One region of the Nitratireductor sp. J20-h4 genome, then DNA from elsewhere that is predicted to be linked to it. Evidence: predicted binding sites of a transcription regulator. Region 1 holds the regulator's gene; each other region holds the start of a gene.
What was found. Region 1 encodes PhoB, which activates phosphate uptake and scavenging genes when phosphate is short. Its sites were predicted from a motif close to TGTCATNNANCTGTCAT; they were not measured.
Positions count from the first base shown of each region.

Region 2: a site for PhoB is predicted at 3,768-3,784, ahead of ACT2B0_RS18155 (YdcH family protein). Genes of this name have one in related genera too.
Region 3: a site for PhoB is predicted at 1,467-1,483, ahead of ACT2B0_RS19070 (DUF2794 domain-containing protein). Genes of this name have one in related genera too.

Region 1 covers NZ_CM165557.1:3,606,886-3,611,843, forward strand. Annotated here, with positions in the region: gene ACT2B0_RS17325 (cytochrome c family protein) at 1-698, shown strand, start outside; gene ACT2B0_RS17330 (FG-GAP repeat domain-containing protein) at 695-2,401, shown strand; gene phoB (phosphate regulon transcriptional regulator PhoB) at 2,420-3,109, opposite strand; gene phoU (phosphate signaling complex protein PhoU) at 3,128-3,841, opposite strand; gene pstB (phosphate ABC transporter ATP-binding protein PstB) at 3,882-4,697, opposite strand; gene pstA (phosphate ABC transporter permease PstA) at 4,711-4,958, opposite strand, start outside.
Region 2 covers NZ_CM165557.1:3,777,827-3,782,784, forward strand. Annotated here, with positions in the region: gene ACT2B0_RS18130 (DUF2312 domain-containing protein) at 1-59, shown strand, start outside; gene ACT2B0_RS18135 (NAD(P)H-quinone oxidoreductase) at 233-1,237, opposite strand; gene ACT2B0_RS18140 (DUF1192 domain-containing protein) at 1,337-1,528, shown strand; gene ACT2B0_RS18145 (MFS transporter) at 1,664-3,007, shown strand; gene ACT2B0_RS18150 (ArsR/SmtB family transcription factor) at 3,203-3,466, shown strand; gene ACT2B0_RS18155 (YdcH family protein) at 3,526-3,705, opposite strand; gene ACT2B0_RS18160 (YdcH family protein) at 3,924-4,127, shown strand; gene purE (5-(carboxyamino)imidazole ribonucleotide mutase) at 4,264-4,728, shown strand; gene ACT2B0_RS18170 (5-(carboxyamino)imidazole ribonucleotide synthase) at 4,725-4,958, shown strand, end outside.
Region 3 covers NZ_CM165557.1:3,956,170-3,961,127, forward strand. Annotated here, with positions in the region: gene ACT2B0_RS19060 (Bax inhibitor-1/YccA family protein) at 1-347, shown strand, start outside; gene ACT2B0_RS19065 (GNAT family N-acetyltransferase) at 454-1,026, shown strand; gene ACT2B0_RS19070 (DUF2794 domain-containing protein) at 1,062-1,451, opposite strand; gene ACT2B0_RS19075 (DUF1223 domain-containing protein) at 1,868-2,629, opposite strand; gene ACT2B0_RS19080 (ceramidase domain-containing protein) at 2,767-3,432, shown strand; gene ACT2B0_RS19085 (VOC family protein) at 3,456-3,806, opposite strand; gene acnA (aconitate hydratase AcnA) at 3,893-4,958, opposite strand, start outside.

The sequences.
Region 1 (4,958 bases):
GCATGCAGCCGCAAGAGCGTTTCGGCGCACGCTGGACCGGCGAGCGCGACCATGACGGCGACGGCCATGACGACGAGATCAGCGCCGGCGACGTGTCGGCGCTCGTCGCCTGGCAGGCCGGCCTGCCGGCGCCGGTGCGCGCCGTGCCCGACGAGGCCGCATGGCGCGCGGCCGCCGCCCGCGGAGAGACGACTTTCGCCGCCATCGGCTGCGAGACCTGCCACAAGCCGTTCCTGCCGCTGGCCTCGCTCGAATTCGCCGATCCCGGCCCCCACGACATGGCCGGCACGCTGCGCGCGGGCGATGTCGAGAAAGGCGCGATCTACGACCTTGCCCTGCTCGAATGGACCAAACGCCTGCCGCGCAACGCCAAGGGCGAGGTCATGGTCCCGCTGTTCGGCGACCTGAAGCGCCACCGGATCGCCGACCGCCAGGTCGCCGTGCTCGGCAACGAGCTGCTCGCCCAGCGTTTCGTGGAACGCAGCGTCTTCATGACCGCCGAGCTGTGGGGCGTCGGCTCGACCGATCCTTACGGCCATCGCAACGACCTGCCTTCGCTCGACAGCGTGATCCGCGCCCATGGCGGCGACGCACGCCGGGCGCGCGACAATTACCTCGCGCTAGCCGAAACCGAGCGCAGCGCCCTGATCGCCTTTCTGAAGACCCTGGTGATCGAGCCGGAGCGGGTAACGCCATGACCGCCTGCTCGCGCGCCCTCCCGCGTCTTGCGTGCTGGATCGCGGCCGCCGCGACGCTTTTGTCGACGCCGCTCGCCGCCGACGAAGCGCTGCCCGATCCGTCGGGCGACGTGCCGGTGATGGAGGAGCAGGCGCGCGCGGCGGGGCTCGTCCACGCCTATCGCGGCCCGTGGGAATTCTTCGTCGGCGGCGGCGCGGCTGCCCTCGACTGCGACGGCGACCGCCTGCCCGATTTGTTCGTGGCCGGCGGGCGCGAGCCGGCCCGGCTTTACCGCAACCGCAGCACGGCCGGCGGCGCACTGCGTTTCGACGAGGTCCCGCTCGGCCTCGAGCCGGACGATCTCGACAAGGTGCTCGGCGCCTATCCGCTCGATATCGACGATGACGGCCACCGCGATCTCGTCTTACTGCGGCTCGGCGAGAACCTGATCCTGAAGGGCGGACCGGACTGCGCTTTCGAAAAGGCCAATCGCGCCTTCGCCTTCGATGGGGCGCGCGCCTGGACGACGGCCTTCGCGGCAAGCTGGGAGGCCGGCCGGCGCTTTCCCACGCTCGCCTTCGGCAATTATGTCGACCGCAGCGCGCCCGGCTCGCCCTGGGGCACCTGCCACGACAACCGGCTCTACCGGCCGGGCGCCGGCCCCCGGCCAGACTATGCCGCCGCCAGTGCGCTCAGGCCGGGTTATTGCGCGCTGTCGATGCTGTTCACCGACTGGAACCGCTCGGGCACGCCGGCGCTGCGCATCACCAATGACCGGCATTATTATCGCGGCGGCCAGGAACAGCTCTGGCGCGTCGAGCCCGGCCGTCCGCCGCGCGCCTATCGCAAGTCCGAAGGCTGGCAGCACCTGACGATCTGGGGTATGGGCATCGCCGAGGGCGACCTCGACGGCGACGGCTTTCCCGAATACGCGCTGACCTCGATGGGCGACACCAAGCTGCAAAAACTCTCCCAAGAGGCCGCCGATGACGAGCCCGCCTATGTCGACATCGCCTTCGAAAAGGGCGCGACCGCCCACCGCCCCTACGCCAGCGACGATCTGAAACCGTCGACCGGCTGGCATTCCGAATTCGCCGACCTCAACAATGACGGCCTGCTCGATCTCTTTATCGCCAAGGGCAATGTCGAGCGCATGCCCGACTTCGCCGCGGTCGATCCCGACAACCTGCTATTGGGCCAATGGGACGGCACCTTCGTGGAGGCCGGTCACCTGGCCGGTATCGACCGGCCGACCAAGGGGCGCGGCGCGATCGTCACCGATTTCAACGCAGACGGCATGCTCGACCTCATCGTCGTCAATCGCGAGCAGAACCTGTCGCTGTTTCGCAATCGCGGCGCCAGGACGGCGTTCGGCACAAGGCCGATGGGCAATTTCCTGGCCGTGGAGCTCAGCCAGCCGGAACCCAACCGCCACGCCGTTGGCGCGCTCATTTCGGTCAAGGCCGGCAACAACACCTATAACCGCACCGTTCAGGTCGGCGGCGGCCACGCCTCCGGCCATGCCGGTTTCGTCCATGTCGGGCTGGGCACCGCCGAACGGGCCCAGGTGCGCGTCAAGTGGCCGGACGGCGAATGGAGCGCGCCTTACCGGGTGTTCGCCAACAATTTTGTGCTGATTGCGCGCGAGACCGACGCGGCGCGCTACTGGTATCCGCCCGACACACCGGACGCCGACAGCTGGAAGGCGAGCGGCGCACAATAACGCCGCGATCCATCGGTTCTAACCGTCCTTGATCGCGTAGCCCGCCCCGCGAATGGTGCGGATGACATCGGGCAGCCGGCCGACATTGACAGCCTTGCGCAACCGACCGACATGCACGTCGACCGTGCGTTCGTCGATATAGATCGTCTCGCCCCACACATTGTCGAGCAACTGGCTGCGCGAGAACACGCGGCCTGGATGCTGCATCAAGAATTCCAGCAGCCGGAACTCCGTCGGGCCGAGACGGATCTCGCTCTTGCCACGATAGACGCGGTGCGCCTCACGGTCGAGCATGATGTCGCCGACTTTCAAGACGCTCGACAGCACTTCGGGCTTGGCGCGTCGCAGCAACGCGCGCACGCGCGCGATGAACTCCGGCGTCGAGAACGGCTTGACGAGATAGTCGTCGGCGCCGGTCGACAGGCCGCGCACGCGGTCGCTTTCCTCGCCCCGCGCCGTCAGCATGATCACCGGCAGGCGCTCGGTCTCGGGCCGCATGCGCAGCCGCCGGCACAGTTCGATGCCCGATACCGCCGGGACCATCCAGTCGAGCACCAGAAGATCGGGCACGCTTTCCTGCAGGCGCAGTTCCGCCTCGTCGCCGCGGGTGATCACCTCGACCTGATAGCCCTCCGCCTCAAGATTGTATTTGAGCAGCACGCATAACGGCTCCTCATCCTCCACGACCATGATCTTCGCAGCGTTCATCGCCAAGTCGACACCCCGTCAGGCTTCGGAAGCCGCGCTCGAAACGGCTGTTTCGTCGAGCTTCGGCCGGTTGATGGGGAGTTGTTCGCCGGTCATCACATAATAGGCGTTCTCGGCGATATTGGTCGCATGATCGCCGATGCGCTCGAGGTTCTTGGCACAGAACAACAAATGCGTGCAGGCGGTGATGTTGCGCGGATCTTCCATCATATAGGTCAGCAGTTCGCGGAAGATGGCGGTGTATTTGATGTCGATCTTCTCGTCCCCGGCCCTGAGATCCTTGAGCGCCGCGGCGTCGCGCGCGACATAGCGGTCGACGATGCCCGAAGCCTGGGCATGCACCATCTCCGCCATCGATTCGATCGACTGCGACAGGCTTTTCGGGGTGGTCGTCTGGCCGACGGCCCCGACACGCTTGGCGATGTTCTTGGCAAGATCGCCGATCCGTTCCAGATCGCCCGCCATGCGGATCGCGCCGATCACCGCGCGCAGATCCTGCGCCATCGGCTGGCGCCGGGCGATCAGCGTGATCGCCCGCTCGTCGAGCTCGCGCTGCTTGGCGTCCATGATCGTATCGTCGGACACGACCCGCTGCGCCAGCGGATTGTCCGACGACAACAGCGACCGCGTGGCGTCGGCGACCATCGTCCCCGCAAGGTCGCCCATCTCGCGGATCAGGCGGTCGACGCCTTCCAACTCCTCGCCGAAAGAAGTGACGATATGTTCGCCCATCGGTTCATCCTTGCATTCGAAAAAACGCGCAAGCGCCGGGTCAGCCGAACCGGCCGGTGATGTAGTCCTGCGTGCGCTTGTCGTCGGGATTCGTGAACATCTTGTCGGTCGCCCCTTCCTCGACCAGATAGCCGAGATGGAACATCGCCGTGCGCTGCGAGACGCGGGCGGCCTGCTGCATGGAATGGGTCACGATCACGATGGTGTAGTTCTGCCTGAGTTCGTCGATCAGCTCCTCGACCTTGGCCGTGGCGATCGGGTCGAGCGCCGAACACGGCTCGTCCATCAGGATGACCTCGGGCGACACGGCGATGGCGCGGGCGATGCACAGGCGCTGCTGCTGGCCGCCGGAAAGCCCGGTTCCCGGCTCCTGCAGCCTGTCCTTGACCTCGTCCCAGAGCGCAGCCTTGCGCAGGCTCGATTCCACCACTTGGTCGAGCTCCGCCTTGTTCCTGGTCAGGCCGTGAATGCGCGGACCATAGGCGACGTTCTCGTAGATCGACTTGGGAAACGGGTTCGGTTTCTGAAACACCATGCCGACGCGGGCGCGCAGTTCGACGACGTCGATCCTGGGGTCGTAGATATCCTCGCCGTCGAGCGTAATATCGCCGCCGACGCGGCAGATCGCGATCGTGTCGTTCATCCGGTTGAGACAGCGCAGAAAGGTGGATTTGCCGCAGCCGGACGGGCCGATCAGCGCCGTCACCTGCTTTTCGGGAACGTCGAGATCGACCCCGAACAACGCCTGCTTGTCCCCGTAGTGAACGGTGACGCCCTTGCCGCGCATCTTGATCGCGGCAATGTCCGTCTGGTCGGCGATTTGCTGTTCAACACCAGCTTCGGTCAGCATGTTCATCGTCCTCACTCCGTTACCACCGCCGTTCGAAGCGCTTGCGCAGCACGACGGCGATGGCGTTCATGATCACAAGAAATCCGAGCAGGATCAAAATCGCGGCGGACGTCTTTTGCTGAAAGGCGGGTTCCGGAAAATCGGCCCACATGAAAATCTGCACCGGCAGGACGGTCGCCGCGTCGGTGAACCCGCCGGGTATGTCGACGATGAAGGCGACCATGCCGATCATCAGGAGCGGCGCCGTTTCGCCCAGCGCCTGGGCCA
Region 2 (4,958 bases), 170 kb from region 1:
AGCGCCAGGAAGCCGAAGCGATCCTCGACCTCTACAAGGCTGCCCTGGGCATGGCATGAGCCGTTGCGGGCGCCGGCGCGTCAGCGCCGCCCCGCACTTCGACCGATAGACGACACCAACATGCCGGCCCTGACGAGGGTTGGCGTCGTTTCGACGAGGCGCCGTCTGCTTCTCGCCTTTGCCTCGATCCGGCGTTCTTCGGCCTTCGGGAACCTCGGTGAGCGATCGCGTGCTATTCCACGTCGAGCACGATCTTGCCGATATGCTGTCCCTCCTCCATCCGCTCGTGCGCGCGCCAGGCGTCGCGCAGCGGAAAGATCATGTCCATGACCGGGGCGACCCGCCTTTCGGCCAGAAGCGGCCACACCCGGCGTTCCAGCGCCGCCGCGATCGCGCCTTTGAAGTCCGCCGTTCTCGGCCGCAGGGTCGATCCGGTATGAACCAGGCGCTTGAGCATCAGCTTGGAGAAATCCGCGCTGGCGACAGCACCGTTCAGGAAGGCGATCTGTACGATGCGGCCGTCGACCGCTGCCGCCTGATAGTTGCGCCCGATATAGTCGCCGCCGACCATGTCGAGAATCACGTCGACCCCCTTGGCCTGCGTCGCCTCGGCGACGACGGCGACGAAATCCTCGTTGCGATAGTTGACGGCGCGATCCGCACCCAGTTCCAGGCAGGCCGCGCATTTTTCGTCCGACCCGGCCGTGGCGATCACATAGGCGCCGAATGCCGAGGCGAGCTGGATCGCGGTGGTGCCGATTCCCGACGAGCCGCCATGGACCAGGAAGCGCTCGCCCTCCTTCAACCCGCCGCGCTCGAAGACATTGTGCCAGACGGTAAAGAAGGTTTCCGGCAGGGCCGCCGCTTCCGTGAGCGTGAAACCGTGCGGCACCGGCAAGGCATTGCTGGCCGGTACGACGCAATATTGCGCATAACCGCCGCCGGGCGCCAGCGCGCAGACCGGATCGCCCACCGACCAGCGGCGCGCGCCCTCGCCGAGCGCGGCCACCTCCCCAGCCACCTCCAGACCCGGCAGATCCGAAGCACCCGGCGGCGGCGGATAGGCGCCCTTGCGTTGCAGGACGTCGGGTCGGTTCACGCCCGCCGCGCGAACCCTGATCAGGATTTCGCCAGCACCCGGCCGCGGCACCGCGCGTTTTTCCGGTTTCAGCACCATCGGCCCGCCGGGCTCGGTGATGGCGATTGCCGTCATGGTTTCGGGGATCTTGCTCGACATGTCCAATATCGCCTCCTGCCGGAACGCGCGGCGCGAATTGATTCTCCACCGCCCGCGAATGTATCCTCCAATCGCCGCCCGGCCAATCAGGAGGAGACGATGATCTTCGCGGACGACGAACCGAAAAAGGCGCGCCCACACGTAATCGGACAGGATGTGTCGCTGCTGTCGGAGCACGAACTGGCCGAGCGCGTCGAAATGTTGCGCGCCGAAATCGCGCGGCTCGAAGCCGAGATGGCGGCACGGGGCACGACCAAGGCCGCGGCCGAAGCGCTTTTCCGACGCGGCTGAGGCCGGCCGGAACCCACCGGACGAATGCGCGAACCGCCCCCCGAGATTGCCAGACTGGATCGCTGATCCGGACCGCAATTCCGCCGCAATCATCCGTGTTCAAGCGACACTCGCCAGCCCTTCGTGGAGCCCGCCATGTTTGCCAGTTTCGGACCGATACTCGCCCTGCTCGGCGGCACCGCCTTTCTGCTGATCGGCTCGGGGCTACACGGCCTGCTGCTGCCGCTGCGCGGCCAGATGGAGGGATTCTCCACCGCATCGCTCGGCCTGCTCGGCACCGCCTGGGCGGGCGGCTTCGTCGCCGGCTGCGTCATCGCCCCGCATCTGGTGCGCCGTGTCGGCCATATACGCTCATTCGGCGCCTTTGCCGCCACCGGCGCCATCGTCGCGCTTCTGACCGGACTGGTGGTGCAGGAATATTTCTGGATCTTCCTGCGCGTGTTCACCGGCTTCGCCATGGCCGGCGCCTTCATGGTCATCGAAAGCTGGCTCAACGAGCGCGCCACCAACGAAAACCGCGGCACGGTGTTCGGCCTCTATATGATGGTCACCTACGCGTCGCTGATGGCCGGCCAGATGATGCTGGCCAGCGGAACGGTCGCCACGCCGACCTTTTTCATGATCACCGGCATCTTTTTCTGCCTGGCCCTGATCCCCACGACCGTTTCGGCCCAGGCGAGCCCGCGGCCCCTCCACAATGTCTCCCTCGACCTGAAGGGGCTCTATCGCAATTCACCGGTCGCCTTCGCAGGCTGCCTGCTGATCGGCGTCGCCAACGGCGCCTGGGGCACGCTCGGTGCCGTTTACGGCGCGCGTATCGGCATTTCCACAGCCGAAATCGCACTGATGATGAGTATCGCGGTGATCGCCGGCGCCGCACTGCAGATGCCGGCCGGGCGACTGTCGGACCGCACCGACCGCCGCTTCGTGCTGGCCGGCGCGTCCGGCGGGGCGGCCGTGATCGGCCTGGCGATCTTTCTGCTGGCCGCGCGCTCCGGAACGGTCGTGATCGCGCTCACCGCCGCTTACGGCGCTCTCGCGTACACGCTCTATTCGATCGCCGTCGCGCACGCCAACGACCACGCCGATGCCGAGGATTTCGTCAAGGTGTCGGGTGGACTGCTGCTGCTCTACGGTTTCGGCACCATGATCGGACCGGTTCTGGGCGCCGTGTTGATGGCGGCCTGGCGTCCCGAAAGCCTGTTTATTGCCACCGGCCTCGCCCACCTGGCGCTCGCCGGCTACACGATGCTGCGCGTCAGCCGCCGCGCACCGATCCCTGTCGAGGAGCGCGAGACCTTCACCTCGCATCCCTCCGAGCGCGCGCTGACCCCGGAAGGACTGCATCTCGATCCGCGCAGCGAAGCAGGCGCGGAAGCGGAAGCGGAAGCGGAAGCGGAAGCGGAAGCGGAAGCGGAAGCGGAAGCGGAAGCGGAAGCGGAAAAGGCGCTGGAAGCGGCGTCCGTGTCAAACGCGTAGACCGGCGCGCCGAACGGAGCCCCGACATGCGATCGGAAACGATGGTGGTTCGTGCAAGGACGCGGCGCGGAGATGCGGACGCCGCGACACCGCGTCACAGGGCGGAGCGCATCGCGATCCAGTGGGCTGCCGTCCGGACGCCGCCTGACAAAAAACGCTTCCCACTCTTTTCCCCGATGCTCTACCATGACCGCAATGAGCACACCCGACGCCTTTGCCGCGATCGCTGATCCGAACCGGCGCCATCTGCTGGAAGAACTGCGCCGCGGCCCCAAGACCGTCAATGAACTGGCCGCCGGACTGCCGATTTCACGACCTGCCGTCTCCCAGCATCTGAAAATCCTGCTCGATGCCGGATTGGTCGTGTTCGAAGCCACGGGAACGAAACGCGTCTATGCCGTCGACAATAACGGTTTCCTCAGGCTCAACCTGTGGCCCGATCAGTTCTGGGAAGGATAGAGGGTCGCCGGGGATGGGCTACGGGCCTGTAGCTCAAACCGGCCCGCAGCACGCCATGGTCAGTGCCTGGTCGGCGGCAATTCCATCTTTTCGATTTCGTCCTTCAGCGCCAGTTTTCTGCGCTTCAGCCTGTTGATTTCAAGGTCGTCGACCGACGGATGGGCCAGGGCCTCGTCGATCTTGCGTTCGAGTTCTCCATGCTTGCGCCGCAATTCCTCAAGATGGGATGCTAGAGACATGTGTATCGTTCCCTTTCATCTGGTCCTCGAAGCGTCCGTCACGAACCCTTTCTCCGCGATTCGTGACGGTGCCATGGCAGTGTGCCACCTGATTGCCGACAAGTCGAATGCCGGGTAGTAGCATTTTCTGAACGGGCGAGATGTGCTATGTGCAACAGGCGATGCGGCGCCCGTCGGGCTCGCCGGAAAGGCGGGAATTCAGCGCCGGGGAACCTTTGATGCAAGACCAGGACCAAGCCGAAATTCGTCTCGAATTTGCGCGCTTGAAGCAGGAACACGCTGACTTCGACGCTGCCATACAAGCGATGATCTCCACGGGCTGCGACCCCTTGCAGGTGCAGCGCATGAAAAAGAAGAAACTGTCGCTCAAGGATCGCCTGCGCGAACTGGAAGACAGCATCATTCCCGACATCATCGCCTGACCCGCGCAGACAGGCAGCCGGAGCCTGCATCGTAGCCCGTCGCTTGCGACGACCGGACGTTTCGGCTATGGCGCCTCTTGCCTCCTTCACACGGGACCAGCCCTTGCAAAGCCCCGCTCGCGACGTCGCCATCATCATGGGAAGCCAGTCGGACTGGCCGACCATGCGCCATGCCGCCGATACATTGGCAACGCTCGATATCGGCCACGATGCGCTGATCGTCTCGGCGCATCGCACGCCGGAGCGGCTTTACGAGTTCGCCCGCACGGCGCGCGACAAGGGATACCGCGTCGTCATCGCCGGCGCCGGCGGCGCGGCCCACCTGCCCGGCATGACCGCATCGATGACGCCGCTGCCGGTCTTCGGCGTGCCGATTGAATCGAAAGCGCTTTCGGGCCGGGATTCGCTGCTTTCCATCGTCCAGATGCCGGCCGGCATACCGGTCGGAACGCTGGCGATCGGCCGCGCCGGCGCCGTCAACGCCGCTCTGTTGGCAGCTGCCGTGCTTGCCCTTGGCGATGCCGCCCTCGCGGCCAGGCTCGACCGCTATCGCAAGCAGCAGAGCGATCAGGTCGCGGCACGTCCCGCCGACGACGCATGACCACGCCGCTCGCCCCGGGCGCGACCATCGGCATTATCGGTGGCGGCCAGCTCGGTCGCATGCTCGCGGCAGCCGCCGCGCGACTGGGTTACAAGACGGTGATCCTCGACCCGCAGCCCGGATGCCCGGCCGCGCAACTGGCATCAAGCCAGATCGTCGGCGCCTATGACGACCCGACCGCGCTCGCCGCGCTCGCCGACAGCGCCGACGTCGTGACTTACGAATTCGAG
Region 3 (4,958 bases), 350 kb from region 1:
TCACCGCCACCGCCTTCGGCGGGCTGTCGCTTTACGGTTATACGACCAGGCGCGATCTGTCGGCGATGGGTTCGTTCCTGGTGATGGGCCTGTTCGGCCTGATCATCGCCATGATCGTCAACATCTTCCTGGGTTCTTCCGCGCTGCAGTTCGCCATCTCGGTGATCGGCGTGCTGATCTTCGCAGGCCTGACCGCCTACGACACCCAGCAGATCAAGGAAATGTACTACGAGGGCGATGGCGCCGAGGTGGCCGGCCGCAAGTCGATCATGGGCGCGCTGCGGCTTTATCTCGACTTCATCAACCTGTTCATGTTCCTGCTCCACTTCCTGGGCAATCGCGAATAGCCCGGCCGGACAGGCATGGGAACGACGAGGGCGGCCCGGCGGCCGCCCTTTTCTTTTGCCCGCTGGTCTGCTTGAGTTTCGGGCTCTTCATTCGACAGCGTGATCCATGCCCGACATCGCCATCACACCCGCCACCGTCTCCGACATCCCGGCCATAACCGCGATCTACGCCGACGCGGTGGTAAACGGCACGGCGAGCTACGAGCTCGAACCGCCCGGCGAAGCGGACATGGCGGCTCGCTTCAAGGCCTTGAGCGAACCCGGATACCCCTATCTCGTCGCCCGAACCGGCGACGGCATCGTCGTCGGCTACGCCTATGTCGGGCCGTTCCGCCCGCGTCGCGCCTACCGTTTCATGGTCGAGGATTCGATCTATCTTGCCCCGTCAGCGCAAGGGCGCGGGCTCGGCCGCCTGCTGCTTACCCGCCTGATCGAGGAAACGACGGCACGCGGCTTTCGCCAGATGGCGGCCGTGATCGGCGACGGCGCCTGCAATCTCGGCTCGGTGAGACTGCACGAGACGCTCGGCTTCCGCCATGCCGGACAGCTCCAAGGCTCCGGCTTCAAGCATGGCCGCTGGCTCGACACCATTTTCATGCAGCGGGCGCTGAATGACGGCGCCGACGCGCCGCCCGATCCGGCCTCCCTGCCCGAGCGCAATTTCCGCGACGGGCTGTGAACCGGCCCCGATGCCATTCAGTCTGAAATGAGGCCTCAGCCTTCCACCAGGCTGAGCCGCTTGTCGAAAACGCCGAGCACGCGCGTCAACTCGTGGCCGCGTTTCATGATCAGCCCGGTTGCGGCGACAACCGAATAGGCGCCCTGCTTGCGCGCCAGTTTCGGATTTTTGACGATCTGGAAAAGCGGCACCTCGCTGGTGCGCCGGAAGACGGAGAACACCGCCCGGTCGGGGAGGTGGTCGATCGCGTAGTCACGCCATTCATTGGCCGCGACCATGCGGCCGTACAGCCTCAGGATCTGGTCGAGTTCGCGTCGCTCGAAAGTGACGGGGCCTTCCCTTTTTTGATCCCGCCTCGCCTCGTGAAGCGGGATCAGGATAGCGGAACCGTCCGTATCCTCCGCGGACTCGGCGCGTGTGACCATGGGCGATTTCCTTCCATGACAGTTTCGCCACAAAAGGGTCGCCCTTTCGTCAGCGAATTGCAAGCTTTCGGCCAAAAGCGCGCATCATCAAGCACTTGCTTCAGCCGGCCGGCCGACGCGCGGTCGTTGGGGAACGGCCCTCGGTCACGTTCGGGAACACGATGTCGGAATTGGTGATTGGCCGCCACATTCCTGCCGCGAATTATCCCGTTTCCAGCCCCAATAGATGGCGAACATCCACTCGTTGCCTGAGACGGTTCGGTCTGGCGCTGACACTGTAACCCCAAGCCCCCCGCCCACGGTGTCCTCGCTGGGCCGAACCAACCTCAGGCGGCAATCCCTCCAATATGTGGACGCTTGAGTATGTGGGCGCTTGCTGATTGCGGCCGCCAGGCTGCGCGGCCGGCAGGTCGACCTCAGCCCTGCGGCATGTCGAGGATCGCCGCGCCGAGGATCGCGCCGGGATTGCCGTCGTCGTCGAGCGACTGCAACAGCACCGCGCAGCCCGCCGCGCCGCGTTTCTTGAGTTCGCTCGCCGGAATCTCGACGCGGATTTCCCGCCCGCTCCACATGCCGACCGACTGGATGCCCGAGACGGCGTTCCAGTAGGTGACCGTCTTGCCGGCGTTTTCGCCGCGCTTGATTTCGACCGGCGTGACCGGATCGAAAAACACTAGAAGCAGGTTTGCCTTGCGCGCGGCTCCGGGCGCGGCGCCCGCCTCGATGATCACGCTTTCGACCCCCTCGGACAGGGTCAGGTCGACCGTCAGCCCCTTGCCGGCATCCTTGAGCGCGCCGAGCGCCTCCTCGACCTTGTCTCGACTGGCGCCGTTCATATGGACCCGGCCGTTGACGACCGCCTGAGGCGTATAGACCGACCGTTCGCCGAGAGCGCGCGCATATTCGCTTTGCCTCCCGGTATTCTCCGCCGTCGCCATGGTGTCGCGCCAGCCGAGATAGTCCCAGTAGTCGACATGGTAGGCCAGCGCGACCACGTCGCCGCTGCGCGCCAGTTCGCCGAGATAGGCGTCGGCCTTGGGGCAGGAGTTGCAGCCCTGGCTCGTGAAGAGCTCGACGACGCCACGCGGCCGCGCCTGTTCCCCGCCGCCGGCCGCCACGGCCGTGCCGAAAAGCGCGGCGGCGGCGAACGCCAGCCTCAACCCGCGATAGAGATTCATCTGCGCTATCCGATCGTCTTGCGTCGGCGCCAATGCGCGACTACCCAACTGGTGAAGACTAGGCCGGCGGAAGGTTCAACAGGAAGTCACGTTGCGGTGACCCTTTGTCGCCGCCGATACCACCTGAAGGTTGGGGCATGAACAACACGTTTTTCGATCCGATCGACATCTATTGCGAACGCACCGGGCCGGAATTGTGGGCCGAACCGCTGAACGCGCTGACCAATCTCGCATTCGTCGCGGCCGGCCTTTGGGGCCTGCGCGAGGCGCGCCGCCGCAACGCCGGCCGCTTCGCGACCGTCCTGTGCTGGTGGGTCATCGCGATCGGCATCGGCTCTGGCCTGTTTCACAGCTTCGCCAACCGCCTCACCATCTGGGCCGACATCGTTCCGATCGCCACTTTCGTGCTCGCCTACACGCTCTATAATCTGCGCCGCTTCCTGCGCCTGCCGCTGGCATCGTCGTTGTTCGCATTGGTGGCGTTCTACGCCGTGGCCGGCCTCGTCACCTGGCTGGTGCCCGACCAGTTGAACGCGGCCACCAACGGTACGCTGGGTTACCTGCCGGCCTTGCTGGCGCTCGTGTTCTTCGGTGCCTTGCTTGTCGCCCGCGGCCACCCCGCCGGTCGCTACAATCTCGCCGCGGCGATGCTATTCGTCGTCTCGGCGACGTTCCGCGCCATCGATCCCGATATATGTTCGGCCCTGCCGATCGGCACGCATTTCCTGTGGCACACGCTTAACGGTCTGATGCTGGGCGTGCTTCTGGCGGCGACGACGCGTTTTGCCGGCAACCGGCGCTGACGCCGGCGTCCGGTCAGCCGCCCTCAGTGGTGGGCCAGGATGTTGACGAGGCGTCCGAACGGGTCGCGCACATAAAACCGCCGCACGCCCCAGGGCTCGTCGACCGGTCCGTATTCGGGCTCAAACCCGGCAGCGGTCAATCGCTCAAGCGCGGCCTCGACGTCGTCGACCTCGATCGACAGATCGGGCACCGGCGTGCCGGAACCGCCTTCGGATGCGAAGCTCACCTGCACGCGCGCCTCCTGCGGCGCGCCATAGGTCGCGATCCAGCCGTGATCCATCACAAGATCGAGACCCAGCGCGTCGCGGTAGAACCGGCCGGCGGCGCCAACGTCCGGCGTGGCGATATTGGCGACGATCCGTCTTACCTTCATGGGAGCGTCCTCGTCTGACCGCTTGTGAAAACGCCTCCCCGGCGCGGGGCAGGGGAGGCGTTCTGTTTTGGTCGGCTTCGACGACGTCAGGCCGCCAGATCCCGCAGCACATATTGCAGGATGCCGCCGTTCTTGAAGTAGTCGAGCTCGTCGAGCGTATCGATCCGGCACAGGATCGGCACGTCCTTCCGCGAACCGTCGGCATAGCTCACCTTGGCGGTCACCTTCTGGCGCGGCTTGATCGTCTCCAGTCCCTCGATCGTGACGGTCTCGTCGCCCTTCAGGCCGAGCGACGCCCAGGAGACGCCGTCCTCGAGTACGAACGGGATCACGCCCATCCCGACCAGGTTCGAACGGTGGATACGCTCGAAGGACTGGGCGATCACCGCGCGCACACCGAGCAGGTTGGTGCCCTTGGCCGCCCAGTCGCGCGACGACCCGTTGCCGTATTCGACGCCGGCAAAGATCACCAGCGGCACGCCTTCCTGCTTGTAGCGCATCGCCGCGTCGTAGATCGACATCTCCTCCTTGGAGGGATAGTGGATCGTATAGCCGCCCTCGCGGCCGTTCTCGCCCAGCATGAAGTTGCGGATGCGGATATTGGCGAACGTGCCGCGCATCATCACTTCGTGATTGCCGCGCCGGGTGCCGTACTGGTTGAAATCCATCACATCGACGCCGTTATCCATCAGATATTTGCCGGCCGGGGACTGGGCCTTGATGGAGCCGGCGGGCGAGATGTGGTCGGTGGTGATCTTGTCGCCGAACAGACCGAGCACGCGCGCGCCCTTGATGTCGCTGATATCGCTGACCGTCTTCGACATGCCGGCGAAATAGGGCGGGTTCTGCACATAGGTCGAGTTGTCGTCCCAGACATAGGTTTCCGACTGCGGTGCCTCGACCGCGCGCCAGTTTTCGTCGCCGGCAAAGACCTCGGCATATTTCTTCTCGAACAGGTCGCGCGTGACGTGCTTCTGGATGAAGCTCTGGATCTCCTGGTTGGAGGGCCAGATATCCTTCAGGAACACATCCTTGCCGTCCTTGTCCTGCCCGATCGGCTCCTTGGTCAGGTCGATGGTGACGGAACCGGCGAGCGCATAGGCGACCACCAGCGGCGGCGAGGCCAGATAGTTGGCCTGCACGTCCGGAGAG